4 regions of the Macrococcus epidermidis genome follow, and region 4 is predicted to be linked to each of the others. Evidence: predicted binding sites of a transcription regulator. Region 4 holds the regulator's gene; each other region holds the start of a gene.
The links. Region 4 encodes Rex, which represses fermentation and respiration genes when NADH is low (regulators of the CRP and FNR family bind a similar motif). Its sites were predicted from a motif close to TTGTGAAATATTTCACAA; they were not measured.
Positions count from the first base shown of each region.

Region 1: KFV12_RS01360 (nitrate reductase subunit alpha) is a predicted target of Rex. The motif match lies at 1,949-1,966, and genes of this name have one in related genera.
Region 2: pflB (formate C-acetyltransferase) is a predicted target of Rex. The motif match lies at 3,469-3,486, and genes of this name have one in related genera.
Region 3: KFV12_RS05790 (formate/nitrite transporter family protein) is a predicted target of Rex. The motif match lies at 3,312-3,329, and genes of this name have one in related genera.

Region 1 covers NZ_CP073819.1:251,521-257,022, forward strand. The annotation lists gene KFV12_RS01340 (biotin transporter BioY) at 1-257, shown strand, start outside; gene KFV12_RS01345 (hypothetical protein) at 388-729, shown strand; gene KFV12_RS01350 (hypothetical protein) at 704-991, shown strand; gene fdhD (formate dehydrogenase accessory sulfurtransferase FdhD) at 1,027-1,818, opposite strand; gene KFV12_RS01360 (nitrate reductase subunit alpha) at 2,010-5,502, shown strand, end outside.
Region 2 covers NZ_CP073819.1:643,797-649,298, forward strand. The annotation lists gene KFV12_RS03500 (Na+/H+ antiporter) at 1-346, shown strand, start outside; gene pflA (pyruvate formate-lyase-activating protein) at 399-1,154, opposite strand; gene pflB (formate C-acetyltransferase) at 1,196-3,445, opposite strand; gene KFV12_RS03515 (GNAT family N-acetyltransferase) at 3,709-4,161, shown strand; gene corA (magnesium/cobalt transporter CorA) at 4,154-5,101, shown strand; gene KFV12_RS03525 (cupin domain-containing protein) at 5,141-5,502, opposite strand, start outside.
Region 3 covers NZ_CP073819.1:1,092,553-1,098,054, reverse strand. The annotation lists gene rpmB (50S ribosomal protein L28) at 38-226, shown strand; gene KFV12_RS05805 (thiamine diphosphokinase) at 282-923, opposite strand; gene rpe (ribulose-phosphate 3-epimerase) at 925-1,572, opposite strand; gene rsgA (ribosome small subunit-dependent GTPase A) at 1,569-2,444, opposite strand; gene KFV12_RS05790 (formate/nitrite transporter family protein) at 2,459-3,298, opposite strand; gene KFV12_RS05785 (KUP/HAK/KT family potassium transporter) at 3,430-5,412, opposite strand.
Region 4 covers NZ_CP073819.1:2,132,699-2,138,200, forward strand. The annotation lists gene KFV12_RS11405 (LacI family DNA-binding transcriptional regulator) at 1-668, opposite strand, end outside; gene KFV12_RS11410 (nuclease-related domain-containing protein) at 767-1,660, shown strand; gene tatC (twin-arginine translocase subunit TatC) at 1,917-2,672, opposite strand; gene tatA (twin-arginine translocase TatA/TatE family subunit) at 2,734-2,928, opposite strand; gene KFV12_RS11425 (redox-sensing transcriptional repressor Rex) at 2,941-3,573, opposite strand; gene KFV12_RS11430 (ABC-F family ATP-binding cassette domain-containing protein) at 3,730-5,502, shown strand, end outside.

The sequences.
Region 1 (5,502 bases), 600 kb from region 4:
TCGGATTATTTGTTGAACGTATGAAGTCTCCAAAAGTGTGGCAAGTGTTTCTGATTAATGCATTAATTGGTGCATTTTTATGTAATTTAATTGGTGGTACGTTTATGGCATTTAATTTAAAGCAGGATTTATTCACTGCGCTTAAATCAGTGATGTTATTTATCCCTGGTGATTGTATAAAAGCACTGATTGCAGCAATACTTGCGGTAAAATTACGTAATAACCCATCTATTCAAAAAAGTTTACGCATAAATTAATATGCGTAAACTTTTTTTCTTGTATAGAAAAGGAAATATTACATTATACATGTTAATATGATGATAATCATATACATATTTACGTTTTTCCTATGATTTAAGAAATATATATAAGAGAGTGGGAAATAAATTGGAAACGATAGCAATGCGATTTTCTCGTAAAGATGTGGAATTAATGAATGGAAAAGATTTTAGAGTACCTGATGTGTTATTGATAAAGCCATGGTATGTTTCAAGATTCCATCAGGAAAGAAAAAGTTGTCAGCATATTAAACAGTTGATTACACAAAACCAACTAGAAGTAGAAAAAACGTATGCTGTGAAAATTAAGCTGATAGATCAGAGAACGATTAAACATGTGGATCAATATACATACGAATTAAATTATTATTTTGATGATGTACTGAAAGCAACGGTGATATCAACTTATATAGAAGAGGTGTCTCATGCAGTTTCAAATCACATTGGATGAATTAAAACAATACCGAGATGCAGTTGCTGAAGTTTCGGATGATGCATTAATAGAAAAGAAAGTACCTGGCAATTTAGTGATGCATAAAGTAATAACATTACTCAATGTTCCTGAAGTGATTTCTAACCAGGCAACGTTCAAAAATGAGGTGTTTGTAGACGAACGACTATTCCTTGATCTATTTCAGGCAAACGACGTGATTGAATATAAAGTGACATATGGCAGGCAGCTAAAGTTAGCTGGTACGATTCAATTAAAATAAAGTAGAGGACTTAATGATTAAGTCCTCTACTTTATTTATTCAGTTATTATTCTTTCAGGATGGCTGTATACATTAAATGTATCATTTCGTACAAAACCTACAGCAGTAATATTTAAGTCTTCAGCAAGTCCTATTGCTAAATCGGTAGGTGCAGATTTACTTAATATTATACCGACCCCAATTTTAGAAGCTTTTATTAAAATTTCTGAAGATATTCTGCCAGAAAAGATGAGTATTTTATCTTTTATTGAGATGTTATTTAATATACAGTGCCCGTACAGTTTGTCGAGTGCATTATGGCGACCGATATCATTGCGGTGTAAGTAGAAATCTTGTCCATCACTGAGTGCAGCATTGTGCAGACCACCAGTCACTTTAAAATCTGTACTTTGACTTTGCATCGTATGCATCAAATGAAAGATTTCATCAGGTTTGATTGAACGTGTTGTCGTAGCAACTTTTGACGTTTTCATATCATTGACAAAATAAAACTGGCGACTTTTACCACAGCAAGAACTAATCATGCGTTTTGTAAATTGACTTTGTGTTGTATCCACTTCATGCGCTAATTCGATATGACATAATCCTTTAGAATCATCAAGATGAAAATTTTTTATGTCACTATGTTTTCTGATAACGCCTTCAGATGCTAGGAAACCCATCGTAAGTTCTCTTAAATACTTCGGTGTACATACAATTGTAGCGAATTCCTCTTTATTCACATATAACGTCAATGGAAATTCATTCGCAATTGAATCCTCAACATTTATAAATTTACCATCTATATATTTCATCATTTTTTTATGTTGATATACTTCATGACTCATTCAATCAACTCCTATATACATATTATATTACAGTACATTTTAAAATTATATGTTGTAATTGACTTGCTCCTACAATTGTTTGTTCTGGGGATTACCCTACATGCTTAGGGAAATCCCCAATAGTAATCATTTGTGAAACGTTTCATAATCTATGATAAGAGGGCAAAACTGCAATTAAAGGAGTGTTATGAATGGCAATTGGTACGGGATTACGTTTTTTTAAACCTACAGAAAGATTTAATGGCAATTGGTCAGTTTTAGAAGAGAAGAGTCGTGAATGGGAGAAAATGTATAGACAACGCTGGAGCCACGATAAGGTAGTACGTACGACACACGGGGTAAACTGTACAGGATCATGTTCATGGAAAGTGTTTGTGAAAAACGGCATTATCACTTGGGAAAATCAACAAATTGATTATCCTTCATGTGGACCTGATATGCCTGAATTTGAACCACGTGGTTGTCCGCGTGGCGCATCATTCTCATGGTACGAATATTCACCATTACGTATTAAGTTTCCATATGTACGTGGTGTATTATGGCGCCTTTGGCAACAAGCTTTACAAGAACACGGAGACCCTGTTCGTGCTTGGCAATCAATCGTTGAAGATCCAGAAAAAGCACGTAGCTATAAGCAGGCACGTGGTATGGGCGGACATGTCCGTGTCAATTGGAGAGAAGTGACGCAACTGATCGCATCTCAATTGATTTACACAATCAAGAAATATGGCCCAGACCGTATCGCAGGTTTTACGCCGATTCCAGCAATGAGTATGATCAGTTACGCAGCTGGGGCACGTTTCATCTCTTTACTTGGTGGAGAAATGTTATCATTCTACGATTGGTATGCTGATTTACCACCAGCATCACCACAAATTTGGGGTGAACAAACAGATGTACCTGAATCAAGTGACTGGTACAATGCAGGATATATTATTATGTGGGGTTCTAACGTACCATTAACGCGTACGCCAGATGCTCACTTTATGACTGAAGTTCGATACAAAGGGACGAAAGTGGTTTCTGTAGCACCAGACTATGCTGAAAACGTAAAATTCGCAGATAACTGGTTAGCACCAAACCCAGGTACAGATGCTGCTCTTGCACAAGCAATGACGCACGTTATTTTAGATGAGTTCTATGAACAAAGACAAGAACCGATGTTTATTAACTACGCAAAACAATACACAGATATGCCTTTCTTAATAATGTTAGATGAACATGAAGATACTTTAAAAGCAGGCCGTTTCTTACGTTCAAGTGATTTAGGTGACACAAGTGAACATAGCGAATGGAAACCTGTGGTGTTCGATGATATTTCCAAGCAAATCGTTGTACCGAATGGAACAATGGGACAACGTTGGGAAAAAGATGTGAAATGGAATATTAAATTAGAAACAGCAGATGGTACAAAAATTGATCCATCAATGACGATTAAAGATAATGAATATGAAGTTGTTGAAATTGTATTCCCGTTCTTTGATAACGCAGGCAACGGTACATTCAAACGTCCGATTGCTGCGAAGAAAGTAACATTAGCAAATGGAGAAATAAAATACGTTGCAACGATTTACGATTTAATGTTATCTCAATACGGTGTTAATCGATTCAATACGAATTTAGAAGCGAAAGGTTATGACGATGAAACTTCAATCTACACACCAGCATGGCAATTAAAAGTAGCAGGCGTTAAACCTTCAGTTGTGGTCCAAATTGCACGTGAATTTGCACAAAACGCAATTGATACTGGTGGCCGCTCGATGATTATCATGGGTGCAGGTATAAACCACTGGTTTAACTCAGATACGATTTACCGTTCAGTATTAAACTTAGTAACACTTTGTGCAACGCAAGGTGTAAACGGTGGAGGTTGGGCACATTATGTTGGTCAGGAAAAATGTCGTCCAATTGAAGGCTGGTCAACAATCGCATTCGCAAAAGACTGGTCAGCACCACCACGTCTACAAAATGCGACAAGTTGGTTCTACTTTGCGACAGACCAATGGAAATATGAAGAAGCGGGTGTAGATACTTTAACATCTCCATTAGCTGAAAACGTAAAATATACGCACCCAGCAGATTACAACGTATTAGCTGCACGTTTAGGATGGTTACCATCATATCCACAGTTCGATAAGAATAGTCTGTTATTCGGTGAAGATGCACGTGACGCTGGTAACTTCACGAATGAAGAAGTATTAAAACGTGCTGTTGAATCTGTAAAATCACGTGAAACAAAATTTGCAGTAGAAGATCCGGACGCGAAACAAAACCACCCGAAAACTTTATTCGTATGGCGTTCAAACTTAATTTCGAGTTCAGCGAAAGGGCAAGAGTACTTTATGAAGCATTTATTAGGTACGAAACACGGCTTACTTGCAGAACCAAATGAACGAGAGAAACCAGAAGAAATCACATGGAGAGAAGATACTGAAGGTAAATTAGATTTACTTGTAGCACTTGATTTCCGTATGACAACAACACCTTTATATGCAGATGTTGTATTACCGGCAGCAACATGGTACGAAAAACATGACTTATCTTCAACAGATATGCATCCATTCGTACATCCGTTCAATCCAGCTGTTGACCCACTTTGGGAATCTAGAAGTGACTGGGATATTTACAAATCTATCGCGAAGACATTCTCTGAAATGTCAGAACGTCATTTACCAGGTACGTTTAAAGATGTCGTAACAGCACCACTTGCACATGATTCACAACAAGAAATTTCAACACCGATGGGTATTGTCAAAGATTGGACAAAAGGCGAAGTAGAACCGATTCCAGGTAAGACGATGCCAGGATTTGCAGTCGTCGATAGAACATATACAGATGTATATGATAAATACGTGTCTGTTGGACCATTACTTGAAAATGGTAAAGTCGGCGCACACGGTGTTGCGTTCAGCGTTAAAGAACAATACGATGAGTTACGTTCAATGGTAGGCACTTACGAAGATGATACAGTGAAAAATGGTAAGCCGAGAATTGATACAGCGAAACGTGTTGCAGATGTTATCTTAAATGTATCGTCTGCAACGAACGGTCAAGTATCCCAAAAATCATATGCTGATTTAGAAGAACAGACAGGTATGGAATTAAAAGATATTTCAGCAGAACGTGCAGCAGAAAAAATTACATTTGCAAATATTACTGCACAACCACGTGAAGTAATTCCAACAGCTGTGTTCCCGGGCTCTAATAAATTAGGTCGTCGTTATTCACCATTTACAACAAATATTGAACGACTAGTACCTTTTAGAACGTTAACTGGACGTCAAAGTTACTACATCGATCATGAAGTATTCCAGCAACTTGGTGAAGCTTTACCAGTGTATAAACCAACTCTGCCACCTATGGTATTCGGTACGAAGGATAAACAGATTAAAGGTGGCGTAGATAGTTTAGTGTTACGTTACTTAACGCCCCACGGTAAATGGAATATTCATTCAACATACCAGGATAACCTTCACATGTTAACTTTATTCCGTGGTGGTCCAACGGTTTGGATCAACAACGAAGATGCAGCAAGTCATGAAATTTATGATAATGACTGGTTAGAAGTTTACAACAGAAATGGTTTAGTGACAGCACGTGCGGTTGTTTCTCACCGTATGCCACGTGGCACAATGTTTATGTATCATGCACAAGATAAACATATTCAAACACCAGGGTCAGAAA
Region 2 (5,502 bases), 990 kb from region 4:
TTTGTCGATAAAGAATAATTTATATGAAATTCAAAAGATCGCTGCGCGTGTTCATTACAATGTCGTCCAGCGTTTAAGTGAAGAAATGACTTTAGACAATCGTGTGGAAATTGCATTAGTATCAGATAATTATTTAAATAGGGTGAATCAATTAAAACGAAATGCAACAAGTGAGACATTAGAAGATGACGAAACGTTATTTGCACTAGATGTATTAAATGCTGAGAAAGATTTAGTCAACCGTCTGTTAGCTAGAGGAAAAATAACGACAAGTTTAGCAGTAGAACTCAGACAATCGATTAATTATGATGAAATGATGTTGCTCGATACATATGAGGATGACTAACATAGAAATAGTGAATACGAAAGAAGCTTCCAGCAAAAGCTGGAAGCTTCTTTTAATTACTTAGTGGCGTCTTACCTTTAAAGTTTACAAGATCATATGCATGTTTTACATCTTCATCACTCGGTGGTTCAATATCAGATAATGGATATTGAATACCTAATGCTTCCCATTTATGTACCCCAAGTTGATGATAAGGAAGTATTTCAAATTTTTCTACGTTCTCTAGACGATTGATAAATTCGCCGAGTTTGATTAAATCTTCTTTATCGTCTGTTATACCTGGCACAAGTACATGTCTGATCCAAACAGGTTGTTTTCTTTCTGAAAGTATTTGAGCAAATCTTAAAATATGAGTATTCGGTTTTCCTGTAAGTTTCAAATGTTTCTCATTATCAATATGTTTAATATCTAATAGAAATAAATCAGTATTTTTCTGCATTTCATCGAAGTGATGCATAAATGCTGGGGTTTCATTAAAGCAACCTGCTGATGTATCAACACAAGTAGATATGCCATGCTGCTTTAACTTTGGAAATAACTCTTCAAGGAATGGTAACTGCAGTAACGGTTCACCACCACTAACAGTTACGCCACCACCTGAAGCGTTAAAGTAGGGGATATAAGGAACTACTTCTTCTACAATTTCATCAGCAGTAACTTCTCTTGAAGGTGCACCGATTTCCCAAGTATCAGGGTTATGACAGAACTGGCAACGCAGTAGGCAACCCTGTGTGAATAATATATAGCGTAAACCAGGTCCGTCTACCGTACCTAAACTTTCTACTGAATGAATATGTCCTTTAATCATTTAAATCCCCGTCCTTTAACTACTTAGTGCTTTGTTATATTCTACATTTTTTCGTGGAATGTTCTTGAAATTACGTCTAATTGTTGTTCTCTTGTTAATTTAATAAAGTTTACAGCATATCCTGATACACGGATTGTAAGTTGAGGGTATTCTTCTGGATGTTCCATCGCATCAAGTAAAGTTTCTCTGTTAAATACGTTAATGTTTAAGTGATGACCATGTTGCATCGCATATCCATCAAGTACACCAACTAAGTTTTGTTGCTGAGCATCATCTTCTTTACCTAAAGACTTAGGAACGATAGAGAATGTGTTAGAAATACCATCTTTACAGCAGTCATATGGTAATTTTGCAACTGATGATAATGAAGCTAAAGCTCCATTTTTATCTCTGCCGTGCATTGGGTTAGCACCTGGTGCAAATGGTTCTCCTTCTTTACGACCGTCAGGTGTATTACCTGTTTTCTTACCATAAACTACGTTTGAAGTGATAGTAAGTACAGACATTGTATGCTCTGAATCACGATAAGTTTTGTGTTTACGTAATTTGCCCATAAATGATTCTACTAATTGTACAGCGATATCATCGACACGTGCATCATTGTTACCGTATTGAGGGAATTCTCCTTCAGTTTCAAAGTCTACAACTAATCCTTCTTCGTTACGGATTGTTTTAACTTTAGCGTATTTGATTGCTGATAATGAATCGGCTGCAACTGATAGCCCTGCAATACCTGTAGCCATTGTACGAATAATTTCAGTGTCATGTAAAGCCATTTCAATTCTTTCATAGCTATATTTATCATGCATGTAATGGATCACGTTTAATGAGTTGATATAAACACCAGCTAACCATTCCATCATTTGATCAAATTGTTTGTACACTTTATCGTAATCTAAAATTTCATCAGTAATAGGAGCGAAGTTTGGTCCAACTTGAGCGCCACTTACTTCGTCAACCCCACCGTTGATTGCATATAATAATGTTTTTGCTAAGTTGGCACGCGCACCGAAGAATTGCATTTGTTTACCAATCTTCATTGCAGATACACAACAAGCAATTCCATAGTCGTCGCCATAGCTTTCACGCATTAAATCATCATTTTCATATTGAATTGAGCTTGTTTTAATACTCATTTTTGCACAGTATTTTTTGAAGTTTTCAGGTAAGCGTGTAGACCATAATACAGTTAAGTTTGGTTCTGGTGCTGGACCTAAGTTATCTAATGAATGTAAGAAACGGAAAGAGTTTTTAGTAACTAAAGGACGGCCGTCAATACCGACACCAGCGATTGATTCAGTTACCCAAGTAGGGTCTCCAGAGAATAATGCGTTGTAATCTGGTGTACGTGCAAATTTAACTAAACGTAATTTCATAATGAAGTGGTCGATGATTTCCTGTACTTCGATTTCTGAAATTGTACCAGCTTTTAAATCGCGTTCTGCATAAATATCTAAGAATGTAGATACACGACCTAAACTCATTGCAGCACCGTTTTGTTCTTTAATTGCTGCTAAGTATGCTAAGTAAGTCCATTGAACAGCTTCTTTAAAGTTTTCTGCTGGACGAGAAATATCAAATCCATAAATATTACCTAATTCTTTTAATTCATTTAATGCACGATATTGTTCAGAAACTTCTTCACGTAAACGAATAATGTCTTCTGACATTACTGATGATAAGTTATTGAAGTCTTTTTGTTTTTCATTCATTAAGAAATCGACACCATATAATGCAACACGGCGGTAGTCACCGATAATACGTCCACGTCCGTAAGCATCTGGAAGACCTGTAATGACACCAGCTTTACGACAAGCTAACATTTCTTTAGAGTAAGCATCGAATACACCAGCATTGTGTGTTTTACGGTAATCTGTAAATATTTTTTCAGTTTCTTTATCTAATTCATAGCCATATGCTTCACAAGCAGCTTTTGCCATACGAATACCACCAAATGGTTGCATAGAGCGTTTGAAAGGTTTTTCAGTTTGAACACCGACAATTGTTTCAAGATCTTTATTTAAATAACCTGCGTCATGCGATGTAATCGTAGATGGTATTTTTGTATCCATATCCCACATACCACCACGTTCACGTTCTTCTTTTGTTAATTGCATAACTTGATCCCATAATGTCTTCGTTGCTTCAGTTGGCCCTGCTAAAAACTCATCTTTACCGTCATATAAAGTGTAGTTTAATTGGATAAATTCACGAACGTCGATTCTTTTGTTCCATTTACCAGTTTTAAAACCTTCCCAAGCATGTGTTTTTTTAGTTTCTTCTTTAAACATATTAATCCCTCCAAATTTTCATTATGTTAATTACTTCACAATACTATTATAACAACTTTCGTGAAAATAATCACATTTATTTTGAAAACGGTTAATTTTTTTAGAAACATTGATTTAAAGCTTTTTATCTGTAATGGTACACACTAGTTTTTTGAATTTTGTATATATAACAGCTAAGAGTTAGAGCTTTAGATTGCAATAACATTCAAGTTTAGTGTGGAGTTATCAAACATATCCATGTACAATAAAAAAGGTGAAATAACATGAGAAAATTATCGTTAACTGAAACAAATAAGATAAAAGAAATTGCAGCATTACATGAAAATATCCCATTAGCTTACGATTCATCATATAAGGTAACACCTTTGGATATTGATTTGCGATATGAATCAATTCAATTACTGATGAAGCATAAGCATGATCAGATTACAGTCATAGAACACAACAACAAAATCTGTGCATATATTTGGTATGCAATAGATGGTGCAATACATATTAAATCAACATTTGTTTATCCGAAATATCGTAATCAAGGATACGCGATACAACTTAAGTACTATGTTGAAACAATCGCAAAAGAACAACACATTGGTATTATTTACAGTGACGTTGACCCTAAAAATTTTGCGATGAGACAATTAAATGAGAGATTAGGCTATCAATTTAAAGAGCATAGTAATCGAATGATAAAAATAATAGAGGTGCAAAATGATTAGAACGCTTTATATTGATGAAATGAATACGTTGCATGTTTGTGATTCACCCTATGATATAGAAGTAACGCCGAAATGGCTGTGGGTGGATATGAGTGAACCTACAAAAGAAGAGAATCTACTACTGAGTCAGTTTTTTCACTTTCATCCATTATCTATTGAAGACGCAACGACGGTTAAGCAACGTCCGAAATATAAAGAATATGATGATTATTTATTTTTCGTCTTTCATGCAATTGACTTGCGTACGATGAAACCTGAAGAAATTGATATCTTTATCAATTCAACCCTTATTGTGACCTATCATAAAGAGGCTTCTGAAGAGGTCGATAAAGTCTGGCATTCAATGCTGAACAAAAAGCCGAATGAAAAGGTTACGACAAATGAAGTGATGTATAAAACGCTTGACGCCATCGTCGATAACTATTTCCCGTTCGTATATGACTTAGAAGACAAAGTATTCTCGTTTGAAGATAGACATTCAGTAGATATCTCAACCGAGAATCTAATAGATGAGACGTTTGATTTGAGAGAAGATCTTTTATTGATTAGACGTACAGTATTGCCGATGCGCGACTTAGTATATCGACTATTAGAAGGCAGAGTATTGGCATTAAGTAAGAAACAGAAAATATTTCTGCATCATATTAATGACCATTTAATTAAGCAGGTAGAGATGATTGAATCTTCCCGTGAGATGACAGCGGATATTCGTGATAATTATATTTCGCTGAACTCTTTTAGAATGAATAATATCATGAAAATTTTAACAATATATTCAGTAATCTTTATGCCACTGACTTTAATTGCAGGTATTTACGGGATGAACTTTGATGTCATGCCTGAATTGCACTGGAAATACGGATATTTGGCAGTATGGATTGTGATGATTGCTATTACGGTTGGAATGATAGGCTATTTCCGAATAAAGAAGTGGTTTTAATATAAAAGGAGCAGAATTAAATTTCTGCTCCTTTTATCATTATTTCACGTAAGTACTACAATGATAAATATTGTGCCATTCTTTAAACATTACACCTTTGTCACCTTCGATAGGGTCATGTTCTGGTAACATTACACTATTTATCGTGCTGTTAATTGTTTGGATGTCTTCATAACTTGTTAACGATTCAACATCAATATCTGTTGGGTATGCACCGACAACTTTAAAATCCTCACTTGCTGCGATACGTTTATGACCATAGCCTGCAGGGAGTAATAATGCATCACCTTGTTTTACTTTTAACTGACTTCCTGATTCACCACCAATCATCAAAGTTGCTTCACCTGAAGCGATACCAAGCACTTCATGTGTATTAGGATGAAAATGATGATAGTCAAATA
Region 3 (5,502 bases), 1.0 Mb from region 4:
AAGTGTATCTCTATATTCTATTAAAGGAGGCAAAACAATGGCTAAAGTATGTCATGTTACAGGTCGTAAAGCAGTTTCAGGTAACAACCGTTCTCACGCAATGAACTACAGCAAACGTCGCTTTGGTGCTAACTTACAAAAAGTTAGAATCTTAGTTGATGGTAAGCCTAAACGTGTATGGGTTTCAGCTCGTGCATTAAAATCAGGTAAAGTGACTCGCGTTTAATTGAATATATAGATACAAAAAAGACCTTTGTGTGAAAGGTCTTTTTTTATTTGTCTTATTTAGCTTCGCTACTTTGAATCATATAGACCATACCTTGTTCGACTGTTATTTCTGCTCGGTCCTTTATAAATTCATTGCTTACTGTGCGGGTAAACCCCATTTTTACTTCTAAACGGTCTGTATCATATTTTAATCCTTCTATCGTTAACAGAACACCATCATTTACCGGAATAAATGATATATATTTTTTATCTTCGCTTCTTTCAATAATATGTGTACCGGTAGATAATACCTGTATTTCATTAAATGCATCTACAATAATAAATTCCGTTTCAGATAATAACAGGTCTGGATGGACAAGTGTCTGTAAATTACCTAGAAAGTGATCAAGTCTTCCACCAGTTGCCCCATGAATATAAACTTTGTCATAACCTAATCCATTTGCATATTGTACACCAACTTCAAGATCTGTTTCGTTTTTCTCAGATGGCAGATATTCAATTTCAATTACTTCTTCAATCCTTAAACGTTCATCTTCAGACACAGAATCAAAATCACCAAATGCTGCTATAGGTCGAATACCTGCATCAACAAGCATTATTGTCCCGTAATCAATACCAATCCAATCTTCATTATGATATTTTTCTAAAAGGGAATTTGATACCCCTAAATGTGTACAAAGTATATGTAAGTCCATATTACTCACCTCTCAATACACTTGTTGGTATTGATAAATCTTTATGCTTAAAGAAGTATGATCCTGCTACTAATACATCAGCACCCGCTTCAATACAAGTTTTAGCAGTATCTTTGTTTACCCCACCATCAACTTCGATTTCAAAATTAAGATGATGTTTTTCTTTATAATCTTTTAAAAATTTAATTTTCTCAATACCATTTTCGATAAATTGCTGACCACCAAAGCCAGGATTGACTGTCATGACAAGCACAAGGTCAACATCCTTAAGCAGAGGTACAACGGAATCAATAGGTGTACCTGGATTTAGGGTAACACCAGCTTTCTTCCCTGTAGCATGAATCATTTGAACTGCCCTATGAATATGATTTGTTGCTTCAACATGTATGGTAATAATATCACTACCCGCTTCAGCAAAGGTTTGAATGTATCGCTCAGGATCCTGGACCATTAAATGTGTATCAATCGTTAAATCAGTAACTTGTCTAATTTGATTTAAGATTGGAAAAGCAAAAGAAATATTTGGAACGAAATTGCCATCCATCACATCAAAATGTATATAGTCTACTCCTGCTTCTTCCAGACGCTTAATTTCCTGCTGTAAATTTAAAAAATTACAAGATAGTAAACTTGGTGCTACTTTCATCAGTATCTCACCTTTCTCGTGTCTATTTCATTTAACATTTGCTGATAATGTAAATATCTAGATTCTAGAATTTCTCCATTTTCAACACCTGCTTTAATTGCACAACCTGGTTCATTGATATGCATACATTCTCTGAATTTACATTCATTGGCACGTTCAGCGAATTCAATAAAACAATATTTTAATGTATTTCTATCAAGATTATCTAAATTTAATGAACTAAAGCCCGGTGTATCTGCGATATAGCCATGATCTAATGGAATCAATTCAACATGTCTTGTCGTATGTTTCCCACGATTAAGCGCATTACTAATAACACCAGTATTCAAATTCGCATCTGGTATTAAAGCATTGATAAACGATGATTTACCTACACCAGATTGTCCAGCAAGCACAGTGATGCCTTTTATTAAATCATTAAAGTTTTGTTGTTCTAGATTTGAAACGAACATTACTTCATATCCAATACGTTCGTAATAATTTAACTGCGTCGTAATAAAACTAATCTCCTGTTCATTTAATAAATCTTTCTTTGTCACAAGAAGGACAGGTTCTACATCATAAGATTCAATAATCGTAATAAACTTATCTACTAAATTTAAACTGAATTCAGGTTCTTTTGCACTCATGACGATTATTACGCGATCTACATTTGCCACAGGCGGTCGCACCAGTGCATTTTTTCTTTCATGAATCTCAAGAATGTAACCATCGTTTTCGTTCTCTATTTGAAATGTCACGAAATCACCGACATATGGTGTTATACCTTTTTTTCTGAAATTTCCTCGTGCACGACATTGATAAATTGCGCTATCATCTTCACTTTTCACATAATAAAAACCGCTTAAAGCTTTAATAATTTGACCTTTAATAATATTCACCTCTTATATTAATGTCTTTTCGGAGCATTTAAATATGCATAGAATAAACCGATAAATAGTCCCCCACCAACATAATTACCCAGACCACTAAATAATAAATTTCTTAGCATAGGTAAGATGTTCTCCGGGTTGAATTGATAAAATAAAGAACAGATAAACATAACGCCATTAGCGATAACGTGTTCATATCCCATATATGCAAATATCGTCACACCGATAATCATGGCAACCATCTTTGGTAAAGCTTCTTTAAAATGCATCGTTACGATGATAGAAATATTGATAAAAAAGTTGGCTAATATTCCGCGAATAAAAATATCACCATTTGATAAATGAAGCTTCTTATCAACGATTATACGCATTAATCCAAGCATATCATTTGATACTACTGTACTAAATTTTAACAGACTAAACAACAATATACCACCTATCATATTACTAAGAAAACACAGGGTAAAAACAAGTAATGCACGACGAACTGTCACTGATTTATAGAAAATACCAACTGTAAAATACATAAAATTACTTGTTAGCAGTTCCGAATAGGTAAATATAATAAAAATTAGTGCAAAACTGAAAGTTATTCCACCGACAAGACTAGCCAGATCTGCACCAATGTATGGCGTAAAATCAATGCGCGTTTTCCAGGTGAATACTATCATTAATCCGATAATAAAACCTGCCATCATCGCTCTAAATATATATCTGATAAAAAAATCTTTTACGAGACTTTCTTTCGTTAAAACTGTGTCCTGTATCCCATCCATTAACTTTCTTCCGTAAAAAAACTTTTCGGTTTCCGGAAAGTTAAAGTTGTCTGCTTCAGTTGACTGAGTATTATTTTTCATATCCTATCTCCTTATGTGATTTATTTCACAAGATAATTTTAATGCATTCTCACTAAATATACAATAACTATTTTTCCAAGAAAAAAAGCAACAGGACAAATAAATGCCCTGTTGCTTTGATATGCTTATAATTAATCGATACGTTTCATCGGTATCGTTTTTGTCATCGGTGTAGTAAGCGGTATCGTTTCGTACATCACTTCATTGGATGGAAGTTCAAACCACTTCACTGGTGATGCAGTAAATCGTTTTATAGCAATCTTCCATTGAAGGATAAGACGCTCATACCATAACAGGTCACCATCCAGTAAAACTTCGTCCTTAAGTACTACAAATTTAAAGTCACTAATAATTCGCAAATTGTTAGTACCATACGGTCTGAACTGCTCTTTCATCTGTTTTGTTTTAACTAAAGTTCTGGCAATGTTCTTAACATAGTAATTGACGTTCTGGTGCATTCTAAATCCTAATATTAACTGAACTTTAAATATTGAGTCAGTATTAAAGTTTTCTATTCGATAATTAACCTGAAACGGTTCGTCACTAACTTTTACATTTACAAACCAATACACATCAGCACGTTTTGGACGTCCGTCTAATATAGACTTAATCACTTGTTTCTCTATCATACGATTCTCTTCATTCGTCGTTAAGTAAACCAGATTAGTCGCAAATTTCGGTACACTACGATCTTGTTTTAATGACTTCAGTTGTCCTAAATATTCATCGATCGCAACATCATGCGATTGTTTATCTTTTATCAAATAACCGTTATACCATACGATCATGATAAATATGATCAAGCAAGAAATAAGCACTGCCACATAACCACCATGCATAAATTTTGCCAGACTTGAGATAAAGAATGCGAATTCTAATATAAAGAAGAAGCCAATCGTTAAATATAATAACAATGTATTGACTTGTTTCGTTTTAAGATAATAAGAAAGTAAAATTGTTGTCATCATCATTGTGACAGTAATACTTAATCCATAAGCTGCTTCCATGTTGACACTCGTTTTAAAATAGAGGACAACAAGTATACATAAAAACCAGATAACTGCTGTCACAGTTGGAATATACATTTGACCTTTTACTGTCGAAGGATATTTAATATCCAGTTTAGGCATAAACTTTAAATGGATTGCTTCAGAAACTAAAGTGTATGCTCCAGTAATTAAAGATTGCGATGCAATGATTGCAGCAAATGTCGCCATTAATACACCATAAAGAATGAAAGACTCAGGCATAATCTGAAAAAATGGATTAATTTCTTCTAGATGCTTTGTATCTCCAATATGCTGAATTGTCCAGGCACCCTGTCCAAGATAGCTTAAAATCAACATTATTTTTACAAATGGCCATGTGTAGTAAATTGACTTTTTACCGACATGTCCCATATCTGAATAAAGTGCTTCTGCACCAGTCGCACATAAAAATACTGTCCCTAAAATTAATAATCCCATCTTATTGTCAGGACTAAATAATATTTTAATGCCAAGTAATGGATTAAAAGCTTCTAAAACAGATAAATCCTGCATAAGCTGAATCGTTCCGAATATACCCATCATCGAAAACCATAACAGCATCACCGGTCCAAAGATTTTACCGATACTTCCTGTACCAAATCGTTGAGCAAAAAATATAGCCGTAATAATCGCGATAACAATCATAATAATATTATTTTGATCAGATGCGAAACTATGATAAAAATAAGGAATTTCCTGTAGCCCTTCGATAGCTGATGTCACAGTAACTGCAGGTGTCAAAATACCGTCGGCGAGTAAAGCAGCACCACCGATGATTGCCGGAACAAGTAACCATTTCTTCTGCTTGCGTACGAGTGTATATAGACTAAATATACCACCCTCACCATGGTTATCCGCACGCATACAAATCATCACGTACTTTATTGTTGTCAGCATCGTGAGTGTCCATATAACAAGTGAAAGACATCCTAAAATATATTCTCTTGTTAAATTTGATAATCCTCCGTTAACAGATACTATTGCTTTCATTACATATAAAGGTGATGTTCCTATATCGCCATATACAATACCAAGAGCGATTAACAACATCCCTATATTCACTTTTTTATTCTGATTTATATGCATTATCGCACCTCTAATCATTTACTTATCGATTTCAACCGATTCTTGCATTTTATTCTTATTTAAAGCAAATTACAATAAAATTTTTTAACA
Region 4 (5,502 bases):
AACTGCTTTGCAGCTTCTGTTGCGTCTTGAAGTTTAAAGGTCGTTTCATATAATGGGACGGTTTGCCCAAACCCTTTGATTACACCTTGTTTTCTTTTTTGGCCAACTGCAATATCCGTTTCAGGCACACCAAGATAAGCGATATTTTGATATTCGAGATTTTTAAAATATTTACCGATCTTTATGCCTGCTGCATAATCATTCTGAATAATTGAGTGAATATGTGCATCTTGCTGACCGATAAGCAGAAAAGGTTTATCTAAAGATTCGATGTGTTCAATATGTTCCTCTGTTAAAGTCGTAGCTAGCAGAATGATGCCATCAACTTTACTCGTATGAAAAGTCTTAATCGCATTTAACTCTAAATCAATAGACAAATCTGTATTAGCAATTAAAGTTTGATAGTTTTGACGGCGTAGTGTCGTTTCAATACCGAGTAGCGTTTCATTAGAAGCAAATGAATTTAGACGGGGTACGATAACACCTATCATATTCGTGCGCTTCGCTTTTAAACTTTGTGCAAACTGGTTAGGCTTGAAACCCGTTTCCTGCACAATTTTATCAATTCTCTGTCTCGTCTTCTCACTTACTGAACCACCGTTTAAATATCTTGAGACGGTGCTTTTTGAAACGCCAGCGAGATTCGCAATATCTAATATATTATTCATGTTGCCACCCCTTACATATTGACTTTATTTTAGCATGTTTTAGAAATTCGTGATATAAAGAGAGTGTATTGATCATTGAATATCTAACAGGAGACTTTATGATTATCAAAACAAGACAACCTTCCTCTTCTTTGCTTCAGTTACACCACCTCAAAGGACGCAGTAATCTCGATTTATCCGATTATGAATTAGAATTAAAAGGCTATTACGGCGAGCAACTGCTTGATCGTATTGTTAGTCGTGTAAATTTTGGGAATGCATTAGTCATTCAGGATTTAAGATTGTTAGATGGTAAGATTGAACGACAGTTCGATACAATCGTTATCGTGAATCAAAGTGCATATATATTAGATGCGAAATACTATACGAGGGATTCTCGTTATCAAGATGGCAAATTCTATCACGGTTATAAAGAGATTGAAAATCCTGATTTACAGATCAGCAGATCTGAAACTTTTTTAAGGAATTATATATGGAAGCATTTCGGCGTGAACTTTACAGTTGTGGGGTTTTTTGTATTTGTAAATAATGATGTGACGTTTAAAAATGACGGTAGACATCCACGCTTGTTACACGCAAACGAATTGCAGTCATCATTTCATGAATTAAAGATGCACCCTGTAATGGAAGTGGATTATGATATTGCAGAATTGCTTGTGAAAGCACATCGATCAGAATCAATCCATAGTGTTGAACTTGATATTACAGAAGCTGTGTTTTTTAAAGGTCTGAAATGTCCGAAATGTGCTGTTGTGCAAGACGTAGAATTTTCTAATCTGATAAAGATGCCATGCTGTCATGAAATTTATAGTTTTAATGATGTGATGCACTATGCACTGAAAGAATATTGTGCAATTCATAAAGTGGGCAGTGTGAAAGTTGGTAAATTTACGAAGTTTATTACGGGAAGTGATGGGAGAAACTACAAAATCGAGCGTTTTATCAGGAAAAATTTAAAACGTACAGATAAAGAGGGTACATATCAAATTTGAGTTGGATATTAATGGGTATAGATGCACACTTCTGATTCCAAGTGGGCACTTGTTTGAAGTTTTTTCCTGTTCGTGCACACTTCTGATTCCATGTGGGCACTTGTTTGAAGTTTTTTCCTGTTCGTGCACACTTCTGATTTGATGTGGGCATTTGTTTGAAGTTTTTTCCTGTTCGTGCACACTTCTGATTCCATGTGGGCATTTGTTTGAAGTTTTTTCCACTAAACATCAAAAAACTAACCACTCTCCAGAGTGGTTAGTCCATTAGTTCTTCTTCAATTAAACGTTGTTCACCTTTTAAAAATTGACGATATCCAATCTTACTGATTTGTATGCTCACTTCGTATAATAACAACATTGGAAATGAGAACATCAAATATGAAATTAAATCCGGCGGTGAAATTAATGCAGTAATCACAAATAAAGCAAAATACGCGTATTTTCGATTTTTCTTTAAGAACATCGGTGTTACAATACCAAGTCTTGTTAAAAACAACAACAGTATCGGTAACTGGAACAAGAATCCGAATGGAATCGTAAATCTCAGCATTTCATTGAAATACTCCCTAACACCGATCATCTGATTAACACCCATCTCACTCGCAAGTCCAATCGTGAACTGAATCAAATAAGGAAATACATAAAAATAACTAAAACTAAGTCCTGCTAGAAATAAAATTAAACTGATTGGAATGTATGATAATGTTGCACGGCGTTCTTTTGGATGTAATCCCGGAGAGATAAATGCCCATAACTGATATAAAATGACTGGAGATATAATGATCAATGCAATAATCATAATCACTGTAATATAAATCGTTAACGGATCACTAACTTTAAAATAATGCAACTCAATACCTTTAGGAACATCATCTTTTGTTAAGAATTTAGTAACAGGTTTACCAAAGTAAAATCCTACTGCCGTCCCAGCTACTAAACAATAGAGCACGACCATAATGCGTTTACGCAATTCATCCAAATGCTCAACAACGGTTAAATCATCTTTATTCATCAAAGGAATGGACCTCCTCATAAAAAAACGGCAAACACTGTCGCCGTTTTGAATTTCTAAATTATTTTACGTCTTTATTATCTTTGTCATGATCTTTCATAATACCATCTGTTGCATCTTTAAATTCTTTTAAAGATGTACCCATCGCACGACCGAATTCTGGTAATTTCTTAGGTCCGAAAATAATTAACGCGATAATCCCTAAGAAAATAGCAATTGCAGGTGATATCATACCAACTGTATTTACAAATAACATCTATTTTACCCCCTAATGATTTTTCATAAAGAATATTAGCGACTGTAATTCAACACCTAAATCGATGTGATGCACGTGCACCCCATTTGGTACTGTTAAACGTTCTGGTGTAAAGTTTAATATACCTTTTATTTGTGCTTTTGTCACTCTATTTGCCACGTCTTGTGCAACCGCACCTGGTACTGTTAATATTACAACTTGAATGCCTGTCTCTTCAACAATTTTTTCGAAATCCTTCATATCTTCGACAGTAATCTTCCCAATCGTCTTTCCGATAGAAGTTGAGCTTGTATCAAAGGCTGCTGTAATCTTCATGCGATCATTGATCGAGAAATTATAATTAACAAGTGCAGTTCCCAGATTCCCTACTCCGATAATTGCAACTTTTGTAATCATGTCCTGCTGCAAAGTTGTCTTAAAAAAGTTTAATAAAAAGTTAACGTTGTAGCCATATCCTTTTTTTCCTAGCTCACCAAAATAAGAAAAATCTCTTCGTATTGTTGCCGAATCAATTTGTAAGCCTTCACTTAGCTCCTTACTACTGACTCTTTCCACATTTGAATTATATAACGTATTCACAAAACGATAATATAAAGGAAGTCTCTTTAGTGTGGCTTTAGGAATCTTTATTTCGTCCTTTGACATCCTACTCACCTGTTTCAAGTAAATTTGTGATAGATTTCACATCACTTTTGATTATAACACTTAACATATTAATTGACTATGTGAAATTTCACAAAACTGATTAAAACATTCCCACCTCATCGTCCTTCATGTACAATGAAAGTGAGGTGAAATAACTTGATATTATTACAAGCAAGCAATTTAACTAAATCCTACTCAGGTGAAAATATATTTTCGAATGTGAAATTCGAAGTTAAATCTAACGACCGTATCGCTATTGTCGGAAGAAATGGTGCTGGTAAAACCACTTTAATGAAGATTCTAGCTGGTACTGAAGATTACGATACTGGTAATCTTTCAATGGCTAAAAATATCAGACTAGGCTATCTTACTCAGCAAATGACTTTGAATGCAGAAGGAACCGTCTACGAAGCGATGAAAAAGCCGTTCCTTCATCTGGAAAAAATGCAGCAGGAATTAGACAAAATCGCTTTGTATTTAAGCGAAGAAAGTCATAATGCACACACGGATGCATATCAGGAAAAATTAACGAGTTATGAGAAATTACAGCAACAATTTGAAGCTCAGGATGGCTATCTTTATGAAACAAAAATAAAGACAGTGCTCACAGGTCTCAACTTCAAACCTGAAGACTTTGACCAGAAAATCGATACATTTTCAGGTGGACAAAAGACACGTCTTGCTCTTGCTGAAATGCTACTTCATAATCCTGACTTACTACTTCTCGATGAGCCTACTAACCATCTCGACATGGATACAACTGCCTGGCTCGAAAATTATTTAACGACGTATGATGGTGCCATCGTAATTATTTCACACGACCGTTACTTTTTAGATAAAGTTGTTAATACAGTATACGATGTTGCATTAGGACAAGTTCAGAAATATATAGGTAACTATTCAAAATTCATTGAACAACGTAATCAATTTTACGAAAAGATGCAGGCACAGTATGAGCGACAACAGGCCGAGATTAAACGTTTGGAAACCTTTGTCCAAAAAAATATTACACGTGCGTCAACGAGTGGTATGGCGAAATCACGTCGTAAAGTACTTGAGAAGATGACAAAGATTGATATTCCGAAACAAGACGATCATTCTATGAATTTAAGATTTAATATTCAGAAAGAAACAGGAAATGACGTATTACGTATCGATGACCTTGCTATCGGCTATGATACGCCACTTGCTGAACATTTAAACTTAGATATAAAAAAACAGGATGCTGTCGCATTTATTGGGCCAAACGGTATCGGTAAAACAACGCTTATTAAAACCATCGCCAAACAGTTAACTGCACTACACGGTGACATTAAGTATGGTGCTAATCTTTCAATCGGATATTACGATCAAAAGCAAGCAGAATTTTCTTCAAATAATACTGTACTAGAAGAATTATGGCAGTACTATCCAACGATGCCTGAAAAAGATATTCGTACTGTACTGGGACGCTTTCTATTCGTTCAGGATGATGTTAAAAAGATTATCAATGACTTATCAGGTGGAGAAAAAGCGAGATTACAACTTGCTAAACTTAGTCTTGAAGAAAACAATGTGTTAATTCTTGATGAGCCGACTAACCACCTCGATATCGATGCAAAAGAAGTGCTGGAGGATGCACTTATCCATTATCCGGGAACCTTGTTATTTGTCAGCCATGATCGTTATTTCATCAATAAAATAGCGACAAAGATATTCCAGATGACAGATAAGGGTGGAAAGCTATTCCTCGGCGACTATTCATATTTTATCGAAAAAGAAGAAGAACGATTAGCGCATGAAAGCTTAATCGAACAGGAGTCAAAGCAAATTACTAAAGAAACGACTAACGATGACTTTAAAGCGAACCAAAAAGAAAGACGTAAACTAGAACGTCAATTAGAAAGTACAGAAAAAGATATTCAGCACCTGGAAAGTCAAATTAGTAGT